DNA from 2 places in the Pseudarthrobacter sp. NPDC058329 genome. Region 2 is predicted to be linked to the other one. Evidence: riboswitches for the same ligand, from Rfam matches in the RefSeq annotation. Region 2 holds a riboswitch; the other holds the start of a gene.
The links. A riboswitch is a leader RNA that binds a small molecule or an ion and turns the genes downstream of it on or off. The one in region 2 is predicted to bind glycine.
Positions count from the first base shown of each region.

Region 1 (5,919 bases), on a different contig from region 2:
CGACGGGCTCGTGTCGCTGGGCATCGTGGAACATGTGGGTGAAAAGCACCTGGGCCGGTTCCGGGCGGTGCGGTTCCCGGAGAAGGACCATGCTCCGGAGGCGGCGCTCATGCAGAAGATCCAGGCCGCACTCAGCGGTCCGTCGTCCAACCTCGAGGCACCTGATACCTCCTCAACGGATGACGTGGCATCCGGCGCCGGGACCGCGGACGCCACCCCGGGCGGATACGCTGGACCTGGTGCCAACGCACCCGGGGCCAAGTCCAAGGCGCCCGACCCCAGGACGATCGTGCTGATCGCCCTGCTTCAGGCGGCCGGCCTGCTCGGCAAGCTCTTCCCGGATGCGGATCGAATCCGGGCAAGCGAGCTGTCCAAGGACTACTGGCCGTCCCGCGCCGTGGAGGACGAGCTTCGGATGATCAGGCTGGCGGAGGAGGAAGCCGCCACCTTGTGATGCTGCCTCCGGAACTACCAGGAACTGGATGCTTCGAGGATCGCTCGGTTCGTTTGGACGAAGTCCCGGACATAGTCCTCGTGTTTCCCCATGTGGACTGAGGCCCCAACAATCACAGCATCGAAGCCCGAAAAAGCAGGAGAGCTGGAATTGGCGCGTAACCACTGACAATCGCGAAAAACAAATCCGCGGCATTCTGAATTGTGTTGTGGGAATTGACTGAAAAATACAGGCAACGGACCGCAGGTCAGGATTGGGAAAGTGGCGTAACGGAACTGGTCATGCTCCGCACCCCTCGCTGACGCAGCCGCTGCGGCAGAAGTTGGGCTTTCTTTGCAGACTGGCATTAAAAATAAAAGCCGGTATGGTATCGGGTAACGCAAAGCATGGAAAGGCGTGATTCCGATGTCAGGAAAATCCCCGAAAAGCGGTGCCGCTAAAAAAGTCGGCAAGTCGATCCTCGAAAAAAGAGCCGACAAAAGAGCTAAAAGCGAAAACAGCGAAATCAATTTCGTAAAGCCGCGCAAAAACCAGCGCTAACTGGCCCGCGGGCAGCCGGTTGCGGGACTCCTAGCCCGCCCGGCTGCCCGCGTCACCCCGGCGGCGCACAGGCGCCGCGCCAAGCACTGAGTTCCAAGGACACCACCATGAACACATCCTTTAACGCCTTGATAATCCCTGCCCGCCTGGTTCAGCCGGTCCACATCAGATCCGTGGAGTTGGACCTGGCAGCACTGCAGCGAGTGGCAGCAGGGGGCATCGGGCAGATCGCCGGCACGGACTGGCATGCCTACCTGGACAGCGATGGGATCAAGCACACGGAGAATCTTCGGGCCGAAGTCCTCATCCGCGAGGCAGGCATCGACCTCGACGAAACCGTTCACGGAACCGCCCTGTTCCTGGGCCACGGTCACCCCGGCGAAGAGGGCGACGCTCCCCGCCACTTGATCATTCTTGCCGAGCAACTCTTCGATATGCCGCTAGCCGCCTAGCCGCGGCATCGGGCAAGGGGCGCAATGGAGGGCCCTGCCAAGGCAGCGGACGACGGCGGGAAGTTCCGTCGTCGTCCGCTGACCGCCTTCTGTGCCTCGATGGCGACGCCGCGAAACTACCGCGGGCTCTTGTCGATGACGCAGAACCGGTTTCCGTCGGGATCGGCGAGGACGACGAAATCCGGGTCCTCCGGGTACAGGTCCCAGTCAACGCGCCGGGCGCCGAGCCCGATCAGCCGTTCCACCTCAGCGTCCTGATTGTCCGCGTACAGATCCAGGTGGATGCGCGGGTGGTCCTGGACGGGCGTCTCGCTCACCATGAGAGCCAGCTGTGCTCCCGGGCCCGACGCCGGCACCAGGGTCACCCACGTATCGTCACCCGGTTCCCGCGGGACATAGCCGAGGGCGGCGTGCCAGAAGTCGGTGGCGCGGGCGACGTCGTTGACGCCGAGGACGGTGCTGCCGATGGTCAACATCCGGCCAGCCTAAACCCGTGCGGTGAGTGCCCGCTAGACTCGCCTGCATGGGGGAAATCAGCACATCCGGGGAACGCGAGCCGTCCCAACCCGCCAAGCGCGTCACCGCCGTCCTGCCTTTCGCGGGCGCCGCTGCCGTGCTGGTTGGCGGCCTGATCGCATATCTGAACCGTGACTTTGTCGGCTGGTTCGCCTACGCGCCCTTGAGCAACGAGCCTTTCAGCGGGAGCGGCATGGCCTTCGTAACCCAGGGGACCCAGATCGGCCTGGCAGTCGCCGTCGTAGGCCTGCTCGTCCTGGCGTTCTGGGCAGGGTTCCGAACCGGCAGGAAAGCCAGCCCCAAAAAGCACTAGTTTTCGCCCGCCACCTTCACAGCCAGTCCGATCCGCTGATTCGGAGCGTCCGCGCGAGGCTGTTGGCGAATTCCCACAGCGCAACCACCTCAGCATCCCCGTAACCGGCTTCGCGATGCGCCAGGGCCACCTCCAGCTGCGCCGCCAGGTGCCTCCGGTCGCGGGCGGACACGGCCACCACATCGGCGGCGGTCTTCACCCGGCGGACGTTAAGCGTTTCCGCGCCGCCCCAGCGCTGCCCGCCCAGCATGAATTCGGCCCGCGTGACCTCCTTGAAGCGGGACGACAACTCAGCGAGCAATTCGGAGACCGCTGCGGGGTGGGACTGATCGTCCACCGTGATGTGGACGGCAATGGTGTGGCTGGTCATCGTGACTCATCCCGTCTTCAAGGGTCTTCAATTATCCCGTATCGCGTTCCGCGTGTCAGCTTCCCGGTGCCCCTAACCGGCCCCACGTTTTGCATCCCGCACAGTAACCGGATAGCCTGTGAGCCGTGTCACCCACCAGTGGCACGTGCTGATGATCTGCGGCGGGAGAGTCCTGCCGGTACGTTCTGCAGGCGCCGTAGGAGCAAATCCTCCCCAGGAATCTCTCAGGCCCCCGTACCGCCGCGGCAAGGCAACTCTGGAAAGCAGTCCGGGCAACCGGGCTCACCGACGGTGCAAGCGGCGCCCTGCGAAACGGCAGGGCAACGCAAAACTCTCAGGTCCAATACAGAGCGGGGAGGAACCCGAATCAACGTGGTGCTGAGGCGCCACCTGAATTATGGAGTTCCTCTCATGACGGTTCAATCGTCCCCAACCACCTTCGCGGACCGCCATATCGGCGCGCGCAGCCAGTCCGACGTCGACACCATGCTCAAGGCTGTCGGCTACGACAGCATCGATGGGCTCGTTGACAGCGCGGTGCCCGATTCCATCCGCCAGGACACGCCGCTCACCCTTGAGAGCGCCCTCAGCGAAGTCCAGGTCCTCGCCGAACTCCGCAAGCTGGCCGGCAAAAACAAGATGGCCGTGCAGATGATCGGCCAGGGCTACTACGGCACCGTGACCCCGCCGGTGATCCGCCGCAACATCCTCGAAGCCCCCGCCTGGTACACCGCCTACACCCCGTACCAGCCCGAGATTTCCCAGGGCCGGCTCGAGGCACTGCTGAACTTCCAGACCATGGTCCAGGACCTCACCGCGCTCCCGGTGGCGAACGCGTCCCTCCTCGACGAAGCCACCGCCGTGGCCGAAGCCGTGCTGCTGATGCGCCGCGCCAACAAGAACAAGACGGCGAAGGACGGCAAGACCGTCCTGGACGCCGACCTCCTGCCGCAGACCATCGCCATCGTGCTGGGCCGCGCCGAGGCCCTGGGCTTCGAGGTGGAAATCGCCGACCTCACCGCAGGCCTGCCCGAAGGTGAGATCAACGGCGTGGTCCTCCAGCAGCCCGGCGTCTCCGGCCGCGTCTGGGACCAGTCCGCCGTCATCGCCGAAGCCAAGGAGCGCGGCGCCCTGGTCACCGTTGCCGCCGACCTCCTGGCCCTCACCCTGATCACCCCGCCGGGCGAGCAGGGCGCGGACATCGCCGTCGGCTCCACCCAGCGCCTCGGCGTCCCGCTGTTCTTCGGCGGTCCGCACGCCGCCTACATGGCTGTCCGCCAGGGCATGGAACGCACCCTCCCGGGCCGCATCGTCGGCGTTTCCAAGGACGACGCCGGTGTCCCCGCCTACCGCCTGGCCCTTCAGACCCGCGAGCAGCACATCCGCCGCGAGAAGGCCACCTCCAACATCTGCACCGCGCAGGCGCTGCTCGCCATCGTCTCGTCCTTCTACGCCGTTTACCACGGCCCCGACGGCCTGAAGGCGATCGCCCAAGCCGTCCACAACAACGCCCGCGCCCTCGCCGCCACGCTGAAGATCGCCGGCCGCGAACTGGTGTCCGAGACCTTCTTCGACACCCTCACCGTCCGCGTACCCGGCAAGGCCGCGAAGGTGATCACTGCCGCCGAAGCCCGCGGCATCAACCTGCGCCTCATCGATGCGGACACAGTTGGCGTGTCAGTCGATGAAACCACGACGCCGGAGGTCCTCTCCGCGGTGGTGGTCGCCTTTGGCGCGGGGCCGGTGGTGTCCGCCGAGGGCTTCGAACTGCCAGAAGCGGTCCTGCGCACCTCCACCTACCTGCAGCACCCGGTGTTCAACACCCACCGCTCCGAGACCCAGCTGCTGCGCTACATCCGCCGCCTCTCGGACCGGGACCTGGCGCTGGACCGCACCATGATCCCGCTGGGCTCCTGCACCATGAAGCTGAACGCCACCGCCGAGATGGAAGCCATCTCCTGGCCCGAGTTCGCCTCCATCCACCCGTTTGCCCCGGACTCCCAGACCGCCGGCTGGCGTGAACTCATCGCCGGCCTGGAAGCCGACCTCGCTGAAATCACCGGGTACGACCAGGTATCCATCCAGCCCAACGCCGGGTCCCAGGGCGAGCTCGCCGGGCTGCTCGCGATCCGCGGCTACCACCACTCCCGCGGCGAGGCGCAGCGCAACGTCTGCCTGATCCCGGCCTCCGCGCACGGCACCAACGCTGCCTCGGCAGTACTCGCCGGCATGAAGGTTGTTGTGGTGGCCACCGCAGCCGACGGCACGATTGACCACGCCGACCTGCAGGCCAAGATCGAGGCCCACAAGGACGTCCTTTCGGCCATCATGATCACGTACCCGTCCACCCACGGCGTCTACGACGCCGACGTCCGCGAAGTCTGCGACGCCATCCACGCGGCCGGCGGCCAGGTGTACGTCGACGGCGCCAACCTGAACGCTCTTGTGGGGCTGGCTCAGCCGGGCAAGTTCGGTGGCGATGTGTCGCACCTGAACCTGCACAAGACGTTCTGCATACCGCACGGCGGCGGCGGACCCGGCGTCGGGCCGGTCGCTGCCAAGGCGCACCTGGCACCGTTTATGCCGGGGGACGCCAACAAGGCCGCTCATGAAGAGGGCCACGGTGTTGCGATTTCCGCTTCGCGCTTCGGCTCAGCCGGCGTGCTCCCGATTTCCTGGGCCTACGTAAAGCTCATGGGCGGCCATGGCCTGACCGAGGCCACCAAGTCCGCACTGCTCGCGGCCAACTATGTAGCCGCCCGCCTGGATGAGCACTTCCCGGTCCTCTACACCGGCGAGAGCGGCCTGGTGGCGCACGAGTGCATCCTGGACCTCCGCGAACTGACGGCTCGTACCGGGGTCACGGCTGAGGACGTGGCCAAGCGCCTCATCGACTTCGGCTTCCACGCGCCCACGCTCTCCTTCCCGGTGGCCGGCACGCTCATGGTGGAGCCCACCGAGTCCGAGGACCTCGCGGAGATCGACCGCTTCATCGAAGCCATGATCACCATCCGCAAGGAGATCGAGCAGGTGGCCGCCGGCGACTTCACTGTTGAGGAGTCCCCACTGCGCAACGCACCCCACACGGCAGCCGCCGTCGTCTCCTCCGACTGGAACCGGACGTACCCGCGCGAGCAGGCCGCCTTCCCGGTGGCCTCGCTCCGGCAGGACAAGTACTTCCCCCCGGTGGGCCGCATCGACGGCGCAGCAGGGGACCGCAACCTGGTCTGCTCCTGCCCGCCGCTCGAGGCGTTCGAGGACAACACCGCATTTG
Region 1 covers NZ_JBHVZR010000002.1:3,547-9,465, reverse strand. The annotation lists gene ACFVYC_RS04540 (GPP34 family phosphoprotein) at 1-454, shown strand, start outside; gene ACFVYC_RS04535 (flavodoxin domain-containing protein) at 469-801, opposite strand; gene ACFVYC_RS04530 (hypothetical protein) at 860-994, shown strand; gene ACFVYC_RS04525 (hypothetical protein) at 1,102-1,446, shown strand; gene ACFVYC_RS04520 (VOC family protein) at 1,563-1,922, opposite strand; gene ACFVYC_RS04515 (hypothetical protein) at 1,970-2,275, shown strand; gene ACFVYC_RS04510 (hypothetical protein) at 2,292-2,645, opposite strand; glycine riboswitch at 2,798-2,895, shown strand; gene gcvP (aminomethyl-transferring glycine dehydrogenase) at 3,057-5,919, shown strand, end outside.
Region 1: it holds a riboswitch for glycine, as region 2 does, so the genes downstream of both, gcvP (aminomethyl-transferring glycine dehydrogenase) here and gcvP (aminomethyl-transferring glycine dehydrogenase) in region 2, are expected to answer to the same signal.

Region 2 (5,919 bases):
GCCCTGGACAGCGATCAGCGAGGTCGCGTCTGAAGCGTCATTGACCACGACGTCGAATCCTGCTGCCCGTTCGCTGAGGGCATCAGCCACCACCGTGGCGTTGCCTGCATTGGGCACCACCAGGAAAACGTCGGTACCGTCGCTGCCTGTGCCTGCGGCCGCGGGGCGCCGGTAGATGATGAGGTCGTCGATGATGCCGCCGTCCTCGTTGCAGATCAGTGAGTACTTGGCCTTGCCCACGGGCATGGCCGAAATCTTTCCTACCAGCGCGTAGTCCAGGAACGCCGCCGCTTGAGGACCGGTGACCCAGACCTCACCCATGTGGGAGAGGTCGAAGAGGCCGGCGCTTTTGCGGACGGCGTGGTGCTCGGCGAGTTCGGAGCTGTACTTCAGGGGCATCTGCCAGCCGCCGAAGTCGGTGAAGGATGCGCCCAGCTTCTTGTGCTCGTCGTGGAGAGCGGTGTACTTCTCACTCATGGCGGAGCCTTAGTTTTCGAACTCGGAAAGCGGCGGGCAGGAGCAGATCAGGTTGCGGTCCCCTGCCGCGCCGTCGATGCGGCCCACGGGCGGGAAGTACTTGTCCTGCTTGAGCGCCTTCACGGGGAACACCGCCTGCTCACGCGGGTAGGCGCGGTCCCAGTCGCTGCTGATGGCCGCGGCGGCGGTGTGCGGTGCGTTGCGCAGCGGGCTCTCGGTAACAGTGAAGTCCCCCTGCTCCACCTGGTCGATTTCGGCGCGGATGGACATCATGGCCTCAATAAAGCGATCGATCTCGCCGAGGTCCTCGGACTCCGTGGGCTCCACCATCAGGGTGCCGGCAACGGGGAACGCCAGGGTAGGAGCGTGGAAGCCGTAGTCAATGAGGCGCTTGGCCACATCCTCGGCGGTGACCCCGGTCCTCGCGGTCAGTTCACGCAGGTCCAGGATGCACTCATGCGCCACCAGCCCGCCTTCTCCCGTGTACAGGACCGGGAAGAAATCATTCAGGCGCGCCGCGATGTAGTTCGCGGCGAGCAGCGCGGACTTGGTGGCTTCGGTGAGCCCCTGGCCGCCCATGAGCTTCACGTACGCCCACGAGATGGGGAGCACGCCGGCGGAACCGTACTTCGACGCCGAGATCGGCACGTCGTTGCCTTCGGTCCAGGTGGCCGCGTTGCCGGGCATAAACGGTGCCAGGTGTGCCTTGGCGGCCACCGGTCCGACGCCGGGTCCGCCGCCGCCGTGCGGGATGCAGAACGTCTTGTGCAGGTTCAGGTGCGACACATCGCCACCGAACTTGCCGGGCTGGGCCAGTCCGACCAGCGCATTGAGGTTGGCACCGTCGATGTACACCTGGCCGCCGGCTGCGTGGATGGCATCGCAGACTTCGCGGACGTCGGCGTCGTACACGCCGTGGGTGGACGGGTAGGTGATCATGATGCAGGACAGCGCATCCCTGTTGGCCTCGATCTTGGCGTACAGGTCCGCGTGGTCGATGGTGCCGTCGGCGGCCGTGGCCACCACCACCACCTTCATGCCCGCCAGGACAGCGGACGCTGCGTTGGTGCCGTGCGCGGAGGCCGGGATCAGGCAGACGTTGCGCTGGGCCTCGCCGCGGGAGTGGTGGTAGCCGCGGATCGCCAGCAGGCCCGCGAGCTCGCCCTGGGACCCGGCGTTGGGCTGGATGGACACCTGGTCGTACCCGGTAATCTCGGTGAGCTGAGCCTCCAGGTCCGCGATCAGTTCGCGCCAGCCCTCGGTTTGGGAATCCGGGGCGAACGGGTGGATGGAGGCAAACTCCGGCCAGGAGATGGCTTCCATCTCGGCGGTGGCGTTCAGCTTCATGGTGCAGGAACCCAGCGGGATCATGGTGCGGTCCAGCGCCAGGTCCCGGTCCGAAAGCTTCCGGATGTAGCGCAGCAGCTGGGTCTCGGACCGGTAGGTGTTGAACACCGGGTGCTGCAGGAAGGTCGAGGAACGTTCGACGGCGGCGTCCAGGCCAAAGCCGGCGTCACCTTCGGAGCCGGCTGAGACGCCGAAGGCGTCCAGCAGCCGGGCGGAGATATCCGTCGTCGTGGTTTCATCAGTGGAGAAGCCCACCGTGTCCGCGTCGATGCTGCGCAGGTTGATGCCCTTTGCCTCGGCGGCGGCCACGATGCCCGCAGCCTTGCCCGGCACCGAGACTGTAACGGTGTCGAAGAAGCTGGTGTGCAGCACCTCGAGACCGGCGGCCTTGAGCGCGGCGGCGAGATTCCTGGCATGGCTGTGGGCGGACTCGGCAATCGCCTTCAGCCCCTCGGGGCCGTGGTACACCGCGTACATCGAGGCCACGATGGCCAGCAGTGCCTGCGCAGTGCAGATGTTGGACGTGGCCTTCTCCCGGCGGATGTGCTGCTCCCGGGTTTGCAGTGCCAGGCGGTAGGCAGGAACCCCGGCGGAGTCCTTGGAAACGCCCACCAGGCGGCCGGGCATGGAACGCTCCAGGCCCTTTTGCACTGCCATGTAGGCGGCGTGCGGTCCGCCGTAGAACAGGGGAACACCGAAGCGCTGCGCCGAGCCGACGGCGATATCCGCTCCCTGCTCGCCCGGAGGCGTGATCAGGGTCAGGGCGAGCAAATCGGCGGCAACGGTCACCAGCGCGCCGCGCTCCTTGGCGTCGGCGATCACTTCGCTGTGGTCGAAGACCCGGCCGGAAGCCCCGGGCTGCTGAAGCACGACACCGTTGACGGCGCCGTCGGGCAGTCCCTTGGAGAGATCCGCCACCTCGACTTCGAAGCCCAGCGCCTCAGCCCGGCCCTTGACGATGGCGATGGTCTGCGGCAGGCAGTCGGCGTCCAGAACCGTCTTGCCGTCGCGCGCATCCTTGTTTTTGTTGGCGCGGCGCATCATCAGCACGGCTTCAGCCACAGCGGTGGCTTCGTCCAGCAAGGAGGCGTTGGCGATGGGCAGGCCCACCAAATCCTGGACCATGGTCTGGAAGTTCAGCAGCGCCTCGAGCCTGCCCTGGGAAATCTCGGGCTGGTACGGGGTGTACGCGGTGTACCAGGCCGGGCCCTCAAGGATGTTGCGGCGGATCACCGGGGGCGTCACGGTGTCGTAGTAGCCCTGGCCGATCATCTGCACGGCGGTCTTGTTCCTGGCTGCCAGCCGGCGGAGTTCAGCGAGTGCCTCCACCTCGCTGAGGGCGCCTGCAAGTTCCAGTGCGGAGTCCTGCCGGATGTCCTTGGGGACGGCGGTATCCACCAGCGCGTCCACGGTGTGGTAGCCCACGGCCTTGAGCATGGTGTCGACGTCGGCCTCCCGGCGCGCGCCGATATGCCGGTCAACGAAGGTCGCGGCGGAAGAAGCCTGGGGGCCGGAGGCCGGGTAGGCGGGGGCCGGGGAGGCGGGGGCCGGGAAGGCGGAGGCCGGAGATACAGTCACGAGGAACTCCATAACTAAGGCGGCGCAGGGTACGCCACATCGATTCGGGTCCTCCCCGCTCTGTATTGGACCTGAGAGTTTCCGCGTTGCCTGCTTCAGCGGGCCCCGCTTGCACCGTCGGTGAGCCCAGCAGTCCAGGTTATCCGGGACCGGATATCCAGGCGGACGGCCTGCTACTTTCCAGAGGTGCCTCGCCGCGGCGGTACATGGGCCTGTGAGATTCCTGGGGAGGATTTGCTCCTACGGCGCCTGCTTGTACCTTCTGGCAGAACTCTCCCGCCGCAGATCAAAGGCTATTCACTTGGGTTGTTTTCAAGGGCCAGGGACGGCCCACACATTCAGTAATTCTCCTATGCCGCGGGCTGTGGGGCAAATGCCCGTCAGCCCCTCAACCGCTCCACGGCGGCAAGAAGTTCATCCACGTCGGCCTGCCTTCCGCCGGCTTGTCCGGAGGGCCCGCTTTCCCACATCGCATTGAAATACAGCCCGTCCCCCATGTAGAGCACGGCCTTTGCCATCGCCGGGCCCACGTCTTTTCCGATGAGCTCCAGCCATTGCTGCTGGATGGCAGCAAAGCGGCGGCGGGCGTCCTCGTGGGCCACCTCGGCCAGGCGCGTCGCGGCTACAAAGGAACGGTCCATGGGCGTATCGGACCAGAGCGATGACCGGATGAAATACGCTGCCGCCCCTTCCGGCGCAGCTGCCATAACGGCGAGGTCCTCCCCTGCCAGGCGGTCAAGCCGCTCAAGGGTGGCGGAGATCAGGGCTTCCTTGTTGGGGAAGTGGTACAAAAGGCCGCCTTTGGAGACGCCGGCACGCTTCGCCACCGCGTCCAGGGTGGCAGCCCTTTCCCCCACATCGATCAGGAGTTCTTCAAAGGCATCGAGGACTGCATCTCGCGCTACGGGTTTTCGGGGCATGGTTTCAATCATCCATTGTTGAATCGGGTTTTATAACTATACCGTCCGGACGGTATAGTTACGGGATGTTGTCTTCAGCCGCCTCCCCACAGAACATCACCCGCAGTGCTCCATCCGCTCCAGTTGAGCCGGCTCCCGGCGGAACATGGCGCGACTGGCTCGCCCTGGGGTTGCTGATGTTTCCTGTCCTCCTGGTAGCCGTTGACAACACGGCGCTGACCTTCGCACTGCCCGCGATCGCGGGCGCACTGGGCACGTCCGGGGTTGAGCTCCTGTGGATTGTGGACGCCTACCCGCTGGTACTGGCCGGGCTGCTTGTGGCAATGGGCAGCCTGGGCGACCGCATTGGGCGGCGCCGACTCCTGATCACCGGCAGCATCGGTTTCGCCGCAGTGTCAGCAGTAACGGCCTTTGCCCCCACCGCCGGCTGGCTCATTGCCGGCCGAGCCGCCCTGGGCTTCTTCGGCGCCATGCTGATGCCCTCCACGCTGTCCCTGATCCGCAACATCTTTGTGGATCCCAACCGCCGGCGGCTGGCCATCGCCATCTGGGCTGCAGGGTTCTCCGGCGGCGCCGCGCTGGGGCCAATCTTTGGCGGGTGGCTCGTGGAGCAGTTCTGGTGGGGAGCAATCCTGCTGGTGGCCGTGCCCATCATGCTGCCGCTGCTGGCCTTCGGCCCGGCCTTCATCCCGGAATCCAAGGACCCCGCACCGGGACGGGTGGACGCGCCCAGCATCCTGCTGTCCCTGCTCACCATGGTTCCGGTGGTCTACGGCATCAAGGAATTCGCCACCGAAGGTGCCGGCCCGCCGGCGCTGGGAAGCATCGCGTTCGGCCTGGCCATGGGCACGGCCTTTGTCCGCAGGCAGCAGCGGTTGGCAAACCCCCTGCTGGACATGTCCCTGTTCCGCAACCGGGTGTTCAGCATGGCCATCACCGCCAATATCCTGGCGCTGTTCTCCTTCAACGGTTTCATCCTCTTCCTTGCCCAGCACCTTCAGCTCCTTGAAGGCATGTCCCCGTCCTCGGCGGGAGTGGCGATGATTCCGGCGCTGGTGGCAACAGTGGTGGCCGGCCTTGCGGTGGTTCCGGTGGTACGAAGGATCCGGCCCGGTTTCGTAGTGGGCGCCGGGCTCGCCATGAGTGCCGCCGGCTACAGCATGGTGACGTTCGGCAGCCATAACAATGGACCTGCGCTGCTGCTCGCAGCCCTGCTGGTCCTGGCACTGGGCGTGGGAACGGCCGAGACGATCTCCAACGACCTCATTCTCGGCAGCGTACCGGCGGAAAAATCGGGCGCAGCCTCAGCGATCTCGGAGACAGGGTACGAAGTGGGTGCGCTGCTCGGAACTGCCGTTCTGGGCTCCATCCTCACGGCCTCCTACCAGCACAACCTGCGGCTCCCGGAGGGTCTCGCGGCGGCCGCCTCCGGCCACGGCACTGCACACGCCGGCGAAACGTTGGCAGGAGCCATGGAACTGGCAGCGGGCCTGCCGGCACCCCTGGCCGACGCTGTCCGGCAGGCAGCCGGCGCCGCCTTCGACTCCGGCGTCCACGTCACCGCGGCGATCGGGCTGGTACTGATGGCGACGGCGGC
Region 2 covers NZ_JBHVZR010000010.1:145,382-151,300, forward strand. The annotation lists gene gcvT (glycine cleavage system aminomethyltransferase GcvT) at 1-477, opposite strand, end outside; gene gcvP (aminomethyl-transferring glycine dehydrogenase) at 487-3,414, opposite strand; glycine riboswitch at 3,593-3,691, opposite strand; gene ACFVYC_RS14350 (TetR/AcrR family transcriptional regulator) at 3,783-4,322, opposite strand; gene ACFVYC_RS14355 (MFS transporter) at 4,388-5,919, shown strand, end outside.